Regions from separate parts of the Streptomyces sp. NPDC093111 genome, predicted to be linked through region 1. Evidence: riboswitches for the same ligand, from Rfam matches in the RefSeq annotation. Region 1 holds a riboswitch; each other region holds the start of a gene.
The links. Region 1 has a riboswitch for thiamine pyrophosphate ahead of thiO (glycine oxidase ThiO). Riboswitches for the same ligand answer to the same signal wherever they lie in the genome.
Positions count from the first base shown of each region.

Region 2: linked by a shared signal. The riboswitch ahead of thiC (phosphomethylpyrimidine synthase ThiC) and the one ahead of thiO (glycine oxidase ThiO) in region 1 are both predicted to bind thiamine pyrophosphate.
Region 3: linked by a shared signal. The riboswitch ahead of AB0Q96_RS34115 (thiamine ABC transporter substrate-binding protein) and the one ahead of thiO (glycine oxidase ThiO) in region 1 are both predicted to bind thiamine pyrophosphate.

Region 1 is NZ_JBFBNW010000003.1:344,182-347,448, reverse strand. Features, by position in the region: gene thiS (sulfur carrier protein ThiS) at 3-203, opposite strand; gene thiO (glycine oxidase ThiO) at 200-1,363, opposite strand; TPP riboswitch at 1,361-1,473, opposite strand; gene AB0Q96_RS06375 (FAD-dependent oxidoreductase) at 1,556-2,812, shown strand; gene AB0Q96_RS06370 (Rv2175c family DNA-binding protein) at 2,855-3,220, shown strand.
Region 2 is NZ_JBFBNW010000025.1:26,507-29,773, reverse strand. Features, by position in the region: gene thiC (phosphomethylpyrimidine synthase ThiC) at 21-1,805, opposite strand; TPP riboswitch at 1,800-1,947, opposite strand; gene AB0Q96_RS33455 (YibE/F family protein) at 2,019-3,267, shown strand, end outside.
Region 3 is NZ_JBFBNW010000026.1:60,001-63,267, forward strand. Features, by position in the region: gene AB0Q96_RS34110 (iron ABC transporter permease) at 1-380, opposite strand, end outside; gene AB0Q96_RS34115 (thiamine ABC transporter substrate-binding protein) at 422-1,513, opposite strand; TPP riboswitch at 1,597-1,707, opposite strand; gene rlmN (23S rRNA (adenine(2503)-C(2))-methyltransferase RlmN) at 1,737-2,843, opposite strand; gene AB0Q96_RS34125 (MFS transporter) at 2,943-3,267, opposite strand, start outside.

The DNA.
Region 1 (3,267 bases):
GCTCAGCCCCCCTGGACGGCGGTGAGGACCTCGACCCGGTCGCCGTCGCCGAGCAGGGTCGCGGCCCACTGGCTGCGCGGCACGACCGCCTCGTTGACGGCGGCGGCCACCCCGGCGGGGGCGACGGTGAGGGTCGCGACGAGGGCGTCGAGGGAGAGGGGATCCGCGAGCTCGCGGGGCTCTCCGTTCACGGACACGTTCACGCGTGCTCCAGGTGTGCGGGGGAGAAGCGGCGGGCGGTGAAGGGGCGGGCCTCGTCGGGCAGCGCCCCGGTGGTCAGGGCCTCGGCCATGACGTCGCCGGTGACGGGGGTCAGCAGCACCCCGTTGCGGTAGTGGCCGGTGGCCAGGTGCAGGCCGGGCAGCGCGCTCGGGCCGAGCAGCGGCGCGTTGTCGGGGGAGGCGGGCCGCAGTCCGGCGCGGGTCTCGGTGAGCGGCAGCTCGGTGATGCCGGGCACCAGCTCGTGCGCGTCGCGCAGCAGCTCGTACACGCCGCCCGCGGTGACGGTGGTGTCCCAGCCGAGTTCCTCGCTGGTCGCGCCGACCACCAGCTCGCCGTTCTCGCGCGGCACCAGGTAGACGTGGCTGCCGCGGACGACCGCGCGGACGGTGCGGGACAGGAACGGCGCGTACGCGGGCGGCACCCGCAGCCGCAGCACCTGCCCCTTCACCGGCCGGACCGGCGGCAGCACCCGCTCCGGCACGCCGGCCAGCCGGCCGCTCAGGCTGCCGGCCGCCAGCACCACCTGGTCCGCCGCCAGCTCCTCGCCGCCGGCGAGGACGGCGCCGCGGGCCCGGTCCCCGACGACCGTGAGCCGCTCGACGAGCGTCCGGTGGAACACCACCCCGGCCCGCTCGCAGGCCACGAGCAGCGCGTCGGCGAGCCGCCGCGGATCGACCTGGTGGTCGCCGTCCACCCGCAGCCCGCCCCGGACGCCCGGGGCCAGCATCGGCTCCAGGCGGCGGCACTCGCGCCCGTTCAGCCACTCCGAGGCGAGCCCGCAGCGGGTCTGCAGGGCGTGCAGCTCGCGCAGATGGGCCCGGTCGTCGGCGTCGAGGGCGACGGCGAGGGTGCCGCAGGCGCGGTAGCCGACGTCGTGGCCGGTGGCCTCGGCGAGTTCGGCGACGAACGCGGGGTAGCGGCGGGCGGAGTCGAGGTTGAGCCCGAGCAGGGTCTCCTCGCCGAAGTGCAGTTCGGTGACGGCGGCCAGCATGCCCGCCGCCACCCGGGCGGCGCCGCCGCCCGGTTCGGGGTCGGCCACGGCGGTGCGCAGGCCGCACTGGGCGGCCCGCCAGGCCGTGACCAGGCCGATGATGCCGCCCCCGATGACGAGGACGTCGGAGGTACCGCGTGTACGCGACATGGGCGTCCAGCCCCTCCCTTCGCCGGCATGACCCGGATCAGGTTCGTACGGTCGGAGGCCGGACAGCCTCCCTCTCAGCCCGGTGCGTCCGGGCTCCCGCGAGTGCTTTACGGCCGCCACACTAGCCGCAGGGCGCGGCCCGCCGCAGGCCCCTCCCTTCCTGACGGTCCGTCAGATGCGTAAGGTGGGCGGGTGAGCGAGCAGAAGCAGACCCAGCGGCCCACCGAACGGAACGTCGTGATCGTCGGCGCCGGAATGGCGGGCGTCCAGACCGCCGTCGCCCTGCGCGAACAGGGCTTCACCGGACCCGTGACCCTCATCGGCGCCGAACCCCACCAGCCCTACGACCGGCCCCCGCTCTCCAAGGCGGTCCTCCTCGGCACGGCCGAGGGCTCCGCCTTCGACATCGACTTCGAGTCCCTCGGCATCACCCTGCGCCTCGGCGTCGACGTCACCCGGCTGCGCCCCGCCGACCACGAGATCGACACCGAGGCCGGCCCCGTCGCGTACGACACGCTGGTCCTCGCGACCGGCGCCCACCCGCTCACCCTGCCCGGCACCGAGGGGGTGCCCGGCGTCCACCTGCTGCGCACCCTCGACGACGCCATCCGGCTGGGCGGCGTCCTGGAGGGCCGCCACGACGTCGTGGTCGTCGGCGCCGGCTGGATCGGCGCCGAGTTCGCCACCGCCGCCCGCGCGGCCGGCTGCGCCGTCACCGTCGTCGAGGCCGCCGACCGCCCCCTCGCCGGCGCCCTGCCCGCCGAGGTCACCGCCCCCATGACCGCCTGGTACGCCGAGAACGGCGCCGAACTGCGGCTCAACGCGCGCGTGGCGGGCGTCGAGAAGGGGCGGGTGGTCCTCGCCGAGGGCGCCGACCGCTCCGGCGAACGGGCCGAGCTGCCCGCCGACGCCGTCGTCGTCGGCATCGGCGCCCGCCCCGCCACCGGCTGGCTCGAAGGCTCCGGCATCGCCCTCGACCCGAGCGGCGCCGTCACCGCCGACGACCGGCTGCGCAGCTCCCTGCCCGACGTGTACGCGGTCGGCGACTGCGCCTCCTTCCCCTCCGCCCGCTACGGCGAGCGGCTCCTCGTCCACCACTGGGACAACGCCCTCCAGGGGCCGCGCACGGTCGCCGCCGACATCCTGGGCCGGGTCGCCGGGGAGCCCGCGCCGTACGACCCGGTGCCCTACTTCTGGTCCGAGCAGTTCGGCCGCTTCGTCCAGTACGCCGGCCACCACGCCGCCGCCGACACCCTCCTGTGGCGCGGCGACCCGGCCGACGGGTCCTGGACCGTGCTCTGGCTCCAGGACGAGGTGCCCGTCGCCCTGCTGACCGTCAGCCGCCCCCGCGACCTCGCCCAGGGGCGCCGGCTGATCGAACGCCGCACCCCCCTCGACCCGGCCAAGGCGGCCGACCCCTCCGTCCCCCTGAAGGCGGCAGTCAGGTAGGCCCGACTACCGGCTGTCAGTCCGGGATGGCACGCTTGTCCCGTGACCGAGATCGACGCAAAGACCGATGCACTCGTCCCCGCCTGGCTCTTCCTCCCCGACATCGCGGAAATGCTCGATGTCGAGGTGACGCGTGTGCGCCAGCTGGTCAACGAGGGCCAGCTGATCGCCGTCCGCCGCGGCGAGCGCAACGTGCTCCAGGTGCCCGCCGCCTTCATCGACGGCGACAAGGTCGTCAAGGGCCTCGTCGGCACCCTGACGCTCCTGCGGGACGACGGCTTCAGCGACCGAGAGATGCTGGAGTGGCTCTTCACCCCGGACCCGAGCCTGCCCGGCACCCCCGCGCAGGCCCTGAGTGAGAATCGCGGCACGGAGGTGAAGCGCCGCGCCCAGGCGCTCGCCGTCTGACCCAGTACCACCGCGCACCACCGAACACACCACCGCGGCTGCCGGAC
Region 2 (3,267 bases), on a different contig from region 1:
CCTGCCGTGCGTCGGCGCGGTTACTCCGCCAGCGGCAGGTACACGCGGTTGCCGGCCGCGGCGAACTCCGCCGACTTCTCGGCCATGCCCGCCTCGATCTCGTCCGCCTTCAGGTCGCCGCCGTGCTCGCGCCGGATGTCCTGGGAGATCTTCATCGAGCAGAACTTCGGCCCGCACATGGAGCAGAAGTGCGCCGTCTTCGCGGGCTCCGCCGGCAGCGTCTCGTCGTGGAACTCGCGCGCGGTGTCCGGGTCGAGGGCCAGGTTGAACTGGTCCTCCCAGCGGAACTCGAAGCGCGCGTCCGACAGGGCGTCGTCCCACTCCTGCGCGCCCGGGTGCCCCTTGGCGAGGTCCGCCGCGTGGGCCGCGATCTTGTAGGTGATGACGCCGGTCTTCACGTCGTCCTTGTTGGGCAGGCCCAGGTGCTCCTTCGGCGTCACGTAGCAGAGCATCGCCGTGCCCCACCAGGCGATCATCGCCGCGCCGATGCCCGAGGTGATGTGGTCGTAGGCGGGCGCCACATCAGTGGTGAGCGGGCCGAGCGTGTAGAACGGCGCCTCCTCGCAGATCTCCTGCTGGAGGTCGATGTTCTCCTTGATCTTGTGCATCGGGACGTGGCCCGGGCCCTCGATCATGGTCTGCACGTGGTGGCGCTTGGCGATCGTGTTGAGCTCACCGAGGGTCTTCAGCTCGGCGAACTGCGCGGCGTCGTTGGCGTCCGCGATCGAGCCGGGCCGCAGGCCGTCGCCGAGCGAGTACGTGACGTCGTACGCCGCGAGGATCTCGCAGAGCTCCTCGAAGTTCGTGTAGAGGAAGTTCTCCTTGTGGTGCGCGAGGCACCAGGCGGCCATGATCGAGCCGCCGCGCGAGACGATGCCCGTCTTGCGGCGGGCGGTCAGCGGCACGTACGGCAGCAGCACGCCGGCGTGCACCGTCATGTAGTCGACGCCCTGCTCGGCCTGCTCGATGACCGTGTCCTTGTAGATCTCCCAGGTCAGGTCCTCGGCCCTGCCGTCGACCTTCTCCAGCGCCTGGTAGAGCGGCACGGTGCCGATCGGCACGGGGGAGTTGCGCAGCACCCACTCGCGGGTGGTGTGGATGTTGCGGCCGGTGGAGAGGTCCATGACCGTGTCGGCGCCCCACTTCGTCGCCCAGGTCATCTTCTCCACCTCCTCCTCGATGGAGGAGGTGACCGCGGAGTTGCCGATGTTGGCGTTGACCTTCACCAGGAACCGCTTGCCGATGATCATCGGCTCGATCTCCGGGTGGTTGACGTTCGCCGGGAGCACCGCGCGGCCCGCGGCGATCTCCTCGCGCACGACCTCCGGGGAGACGTTCTCGCGGATCGCGACGTACTCCATCTCCGGGGTGATCTCGCCCCGGCGGGCGTACGCGAGCTGCGTCACCGGCTGGCCGTCCCGGCCCCGGCGGGGCAGCCGCGGCCGGCCGGGGAAGACGGCGTCGAGGTTCTTGAGCCCGCCGCCGCGCGGCGAGGTGTGCTTGATGCCGTCGTCCTCGGGGCGGACCGGGCGGCCCGCGTACTCCTCGGTGTCCCCGCGCGCGATGATCCAGTTCTCGCGCAGCGGCGCCAGGCCGCGCCGGACGTCGGTCTCGACGGTGGGGTCGGTGTACGGGCCGGACGTGTCGTACAGCGTCACGTCCTTGCCGTTGGTGAGGTGCACCTGACGGACGGGCACCCGGAGGTCGGGGCGGGAGCCCTCGACGTATCCCTTGTGCCAGCCCGGCGTGCGCTCCTGCGGGCCGTTCTGGTCGGAGGCAGGCGTGCGTGCATCCTGAATGGTCATGAGACCGAATCTCCCTACGCCGGCATTACCCGGTAACAGGTTCGGCGGTCGGCGCAGCCTCCTCCCGTACGTACGTCCAGTACGCCCGTACGGTGATCAGCGCCCTCTCAGCCCGGTGCTCCGAGCTCCCGCGTGTGCAAAGGTGCCACCACGCTAGCGCCCTCCCTGGCGTGCTGAACAGTGGGTCCCCCGCGTTCTTGCGATGATCGCTCGGTGACTTCCACGCAGCAGACCCCCGATCCGCACGGTTCCGGTGGCCACGACGGCCATGGCGGACACGGCCACGACGATGGAGGGGACGGAGGGGGCGGAGGCCACGGCGGCGGGCACGGCGGAGGCCACGGCGGCGGAGGCCACGGCCACGCGCACGCGCACAGCCACGGCCCGGCGGAACCCGTCTCGCGTCATCTGCGCAAGGTCATCGCCGCGGTCCTGATCCCCTTCGGCGCCGCGGTCCTGATCGGCCTCGCGGTGCTGTGGCCGGGCGGCGCCCCGGCGCACGAGCGCACCGGCGTGGGCTTCGACCGGCAGACCGAGCAGGGCCGGGTCGTCGCCGTCGACCAGGTCGCCTGCACGGACGTGAACGTCGCGCAGCCCCCGCCGACCGGCGACGCCTCGACGCAGCAGGGGAGTGACACCCGGCAGTGCGAGAAGGCGACGATCGAGGTCACCTCGGGCCCGCACCAGGGCCGGACCTTCACCGAGATCGTGCAGCCGGACGCCCCGCGGCAGTTGCACGAGGGTCAGGGCGTGGTCGTCGCGTACGCCCCCGACGCACCGCGCGAACTCCAGTACTCCGTCACGGACGTGAACCGGAAGCTGCCGCTGGCGGTGCTCGCCGGCATCTTCGCGGTGGTGGTGGTGGCCGTCGGCAGGATGCGCGGCGTGATGGCGCTGATCGCGCTCGCCGTGAGCTTCCTGGTGCTGACCTTCTTCATCCTGCCGGCGATCCTCCAGGGCTCCAATCCCCTGGTGGTCGCCATCGTCGGAGCGAGCGCGATCATGCTCATCGCGCTCTACATGTGCCACGGCCTGTCCGCCCGGACCTCGGTGGCGGTGCTCGGCACGCTGGTCTCGCTGCTGCTGATCGGCCTCTTCGGCTCGCTCTTCATCGGCTGGGCCTCGCTGACCGGCAACACCGACGACAACACCGGCCTCATCCACGGCCTGTACCCGAACATCGACCTGTCGGGCCTGCTGCTGGCGAGCGTCATCATCGGTTCGCTCGGCGTGCTCGACGACGTGACGGTCACCCAGACCTCGGCGGTCTGGGAGCTGCACCACGCCGACCCCCGAATGGGTCCGCGGGCGCTCTACCGGGCCGGCATCAGGATCGGCCGCGACCACATCGCGTCGGTCGTGAACACCCTGGTCCTCGCGTACGCCGGCGCCGCCCTGCCGCTGCTGCTGCTCTTCTCGATCGCCCAGAGCAGCGTGGGAACGGTGGCCAACAGCGAGCTGG
Region 3 (3,267 bases), on a different contig from region 1:
GCCCAGACGGTGGTGTCGAGGCGGACGCCCCACAGCTCGTCGAGCAGTCCGCGGCGGCCCAGCAGGGCGAGGAACGCGGTGCCGACCATGACGGTGGGCAGCACGAAGGGCACGGTGACGACGGCCCGCAGCAGCCCCTTGCCGGGGAAGTCGAAACGGGCGAAGACGTACGCGCCGGGCAGGGCGACGAGCAGGGTGAGCGCGGTGGAGGCGAGCGCCTGCCACAGCGTGAACCACAGGACGTCGAGGATCTCCGGGCTGCTCAGCGTCTGGGCGAAGCGGCCGAGCTCCCAGTGCCCGTCCGGCCTGAGCCCGCGCTCGACGATCGAGACGACGGGCCAGGCGAAGAAGACCGCGAAGAACGCGACGGGCAGCACCATGAGGGCCAGCCGCGCCGCGTTCCCCGTACGGCCCGGGCGGGCTACTTCACGACGAGCGAGGTCCACTGCTGGATCCACTGGTCACGGTTGGCGGCGATCTTGTCGGGCGCCATGGTCTCCGGCTTGTCGACGACCACGCCGTGCTTGGTGAACAGCTCGGGGAGGGTTGCGTCGTCGGTGACGGGGTTGACGAACATCTGGAGCGGCATGTCGTCCTGGAACTTCTTGGAGATCAGGAAGTCGATCAGCGCCTTGCCGCCCTCGGGGTTCTTCGCCCCGTTCAGCAGGCCCGCGAACTCGGTCTGCCGGAAGCAGGTGCCGGTGGAGACACCGGTGGGCGCCACCTTCGGCTGGGGCTCGGAGTAGAGCACCTCGACCGGCGGGCTGGAGGCGTAGGAGACGACGAGCGGACGGTCGCCCTTGGCCTTCTTGCCGCCGGCGGAGCCGGAGAACTCCTGGTTGTAGGCGAGCTCCCAGCTGTCGACGGTCTTCACGCCGTTGGCCTTGAGCTTCTTCCAGTAGTCCTGCCAGCCGCCGTCGCCGTACTTCGCGGCGGTGCCGAGGAGGAAGCCGAGGCCCGGGGAGGAGCGCTCGGGGTTCTCGACGACGAGGAGGTCCTTGTACGCAGGCTTGGCCAGGTCGTCGAAGGACTGCGGCGGCGCCAGCTTCTTGTCGGCGAAGTACTGCTTGTCGTAGTTGACGCAGATGTCGCCGGAGTCGATCGGGGTGACCCGGTGCTCCTTGTCGAGCTGGAGCGCGGCGGGGATCCGGTTCAGGCCCTTCGCCTCGTACGACGTGAAGATGCCGTTGTCGAGGGCGCGGGAGAGCAGGGTGTTGTCGACGCCGAAGAAGACGTCGCCCTGGGGGGAGCCCTTGGTCAGGATCTCCTTGTTGACGGCCTCGCCGGCGTCGCCGCTCTTGAGGACCTTGACCGTGAAACCGGTCTGCCGGGTGAACTCCGCCAGCACCTCCTTGGAGGCGTTGAAGGAGTCGTGGCTGACGAGGGTGACGGTCTTCGGCGCGGGCGTGCCGGTGGCCTTGTCCTTGCCGCCGTCCCCGCCGCCGCAGGCGGCGAGGGTGGTGACGCCGAGCGCCGCGGCGAGCGCGACGGCGGCGGCCTTCGTGGTGTTCACGTGGTGGTCCTCCTGGGGGTGTCCAGGAAGAGACGCGGCCCCGCCCGCGCCCGGGGAAACCGGACGCGGGCAGGGCGCAACAGCTCGAGTTACGACCGAACTTCCTACCCAGAATGACCTGGGCGAGGTTCAGAGGGTCTGCGGTCTGACGGTCACCGCACTCTCAGCGCTGTGGCGCTCCCCTGTCGGAATATGAAGATGTGTTCGAGCTCAGAGTACAAGGTCAGCGTTCGGCGGCGGCCAGCTGTCCACAGGCACCGTCGATCTCCTGACCGCGGGTGTCGCGGACGGTGACGGGCACGCCGTGGCGGGCGATGGCCTCGACGAACGCCTTCTCGTCCTCGGGACGGGAGGCGGTCCACTTCGAGCCGGGCGTCGGGTTCAGCGGGATCAGGTTGACGTGCACCCGCTTGCCCTTGAGCAGCTTGCCGAGGAGGTCGCCGCGCCAGGCCTGGTCGTTGATGTCCCGGATCAGGGCGTACTCGATGGAGACGCGGCGCCCGGACTTCTCCGCGTACTCCCAGGCGGCGTCGAGGACCTCGCGGACCTTCCACCGGGTGTTCACGGGCACCAGGGTGTCGCGCAGCTCGTCGTCGGGGGCGTGCAGCGAGACCGCGAGGCGGCACTTGAAGCCCTCGTCGGCGAACCGCAGCATCGCCGGGACGAGCCCGACGGTGGAGACGGTGATGCCGCGCTGGGACAGGCCGAGGCCGTCCGGCTCGGGGTCGGTGAGCCGGCGGACGGCACCGACGACCCGCTTGTAGTTGGCGAGCGGCTCGCCCATGCCCATGAAGACGATGTTGGACAGCCGGGCCGGCCCGCCTGGGACCTCGCCGTCGCGCAGGGCGCGCATGCCGTCGACGATCTGGTGCACGATCTCGGCCGTGGACAGGTTGCGGTCGAGCCCCGCCTGGCCGGTGGCGCAGAACGGGCAGTTCATCCCGCAGCCGGCCTGCGAGGAGATGCACATGGTCACCCGGTCCGGGTAGCGCATGAGCACCGACTCGACGAGCGTGCCGTCGTGCAGCCGCCACAGCGTCTTACGGGTGGTGTCGTCGTCGCACGAGATGTGCCGCACCACCGACATCAGATCGGGCAGCAGCTCCCCCGCCAGCTTCTCGCGCGACGCGGCGGGGATGTCGGTCCACTCCGCCGGGTCGTGCGCGTAGCGCGCGAAGTAGTGCGTGGACAGCTGCTTGGCGCGAAACGGCTTCTCGCCGATCGCGGCGACCGCCTCCTTGCGCTCGGCGGGCGTGAGGTCGGCGAGGTGCCGCGGGGGCTGCTTGGCTCCGCGCGGGGCGACGAAAGTGAGTTCTCCGGGCTTGGGCATGGTCCTACCAGTGTCGCAGACGCGGACCGGTGCGCCCGTTCCCGGCCGTTCCGGGCCGTTGCCCGCCGGACCCCGGGCGTCCCGGGCGTCACCCCTCCCTCACGGCGCGGGTGCGCCCGGCTGGGTCCGGGGGATGCCCGAGGTGAAGAAGAGGGCGACGGCGGAGGCCGCGGCGAGGATCGCGAGGGCGGCGCGGAGGCCGTCGAGGCGGGCGGCGGCGTTGAGCTCCAGGGCGGCGTCGGTGACCTCGGGGCTGACGCCGGCGTCGTCGAGGGCAGTGGTGAGCTGGGCGTCGGAGAGGAACGGGACGCCGCTCTCCAGTTGGACGGAGGCGGTGCTCTTGACGTCGCTGGGGATGGCCGGGTTCTGCTCGACGCTGGCCAGGAAGGAGGAGGTGAGCGCCGCGATCATGAGGGAGCCGGCC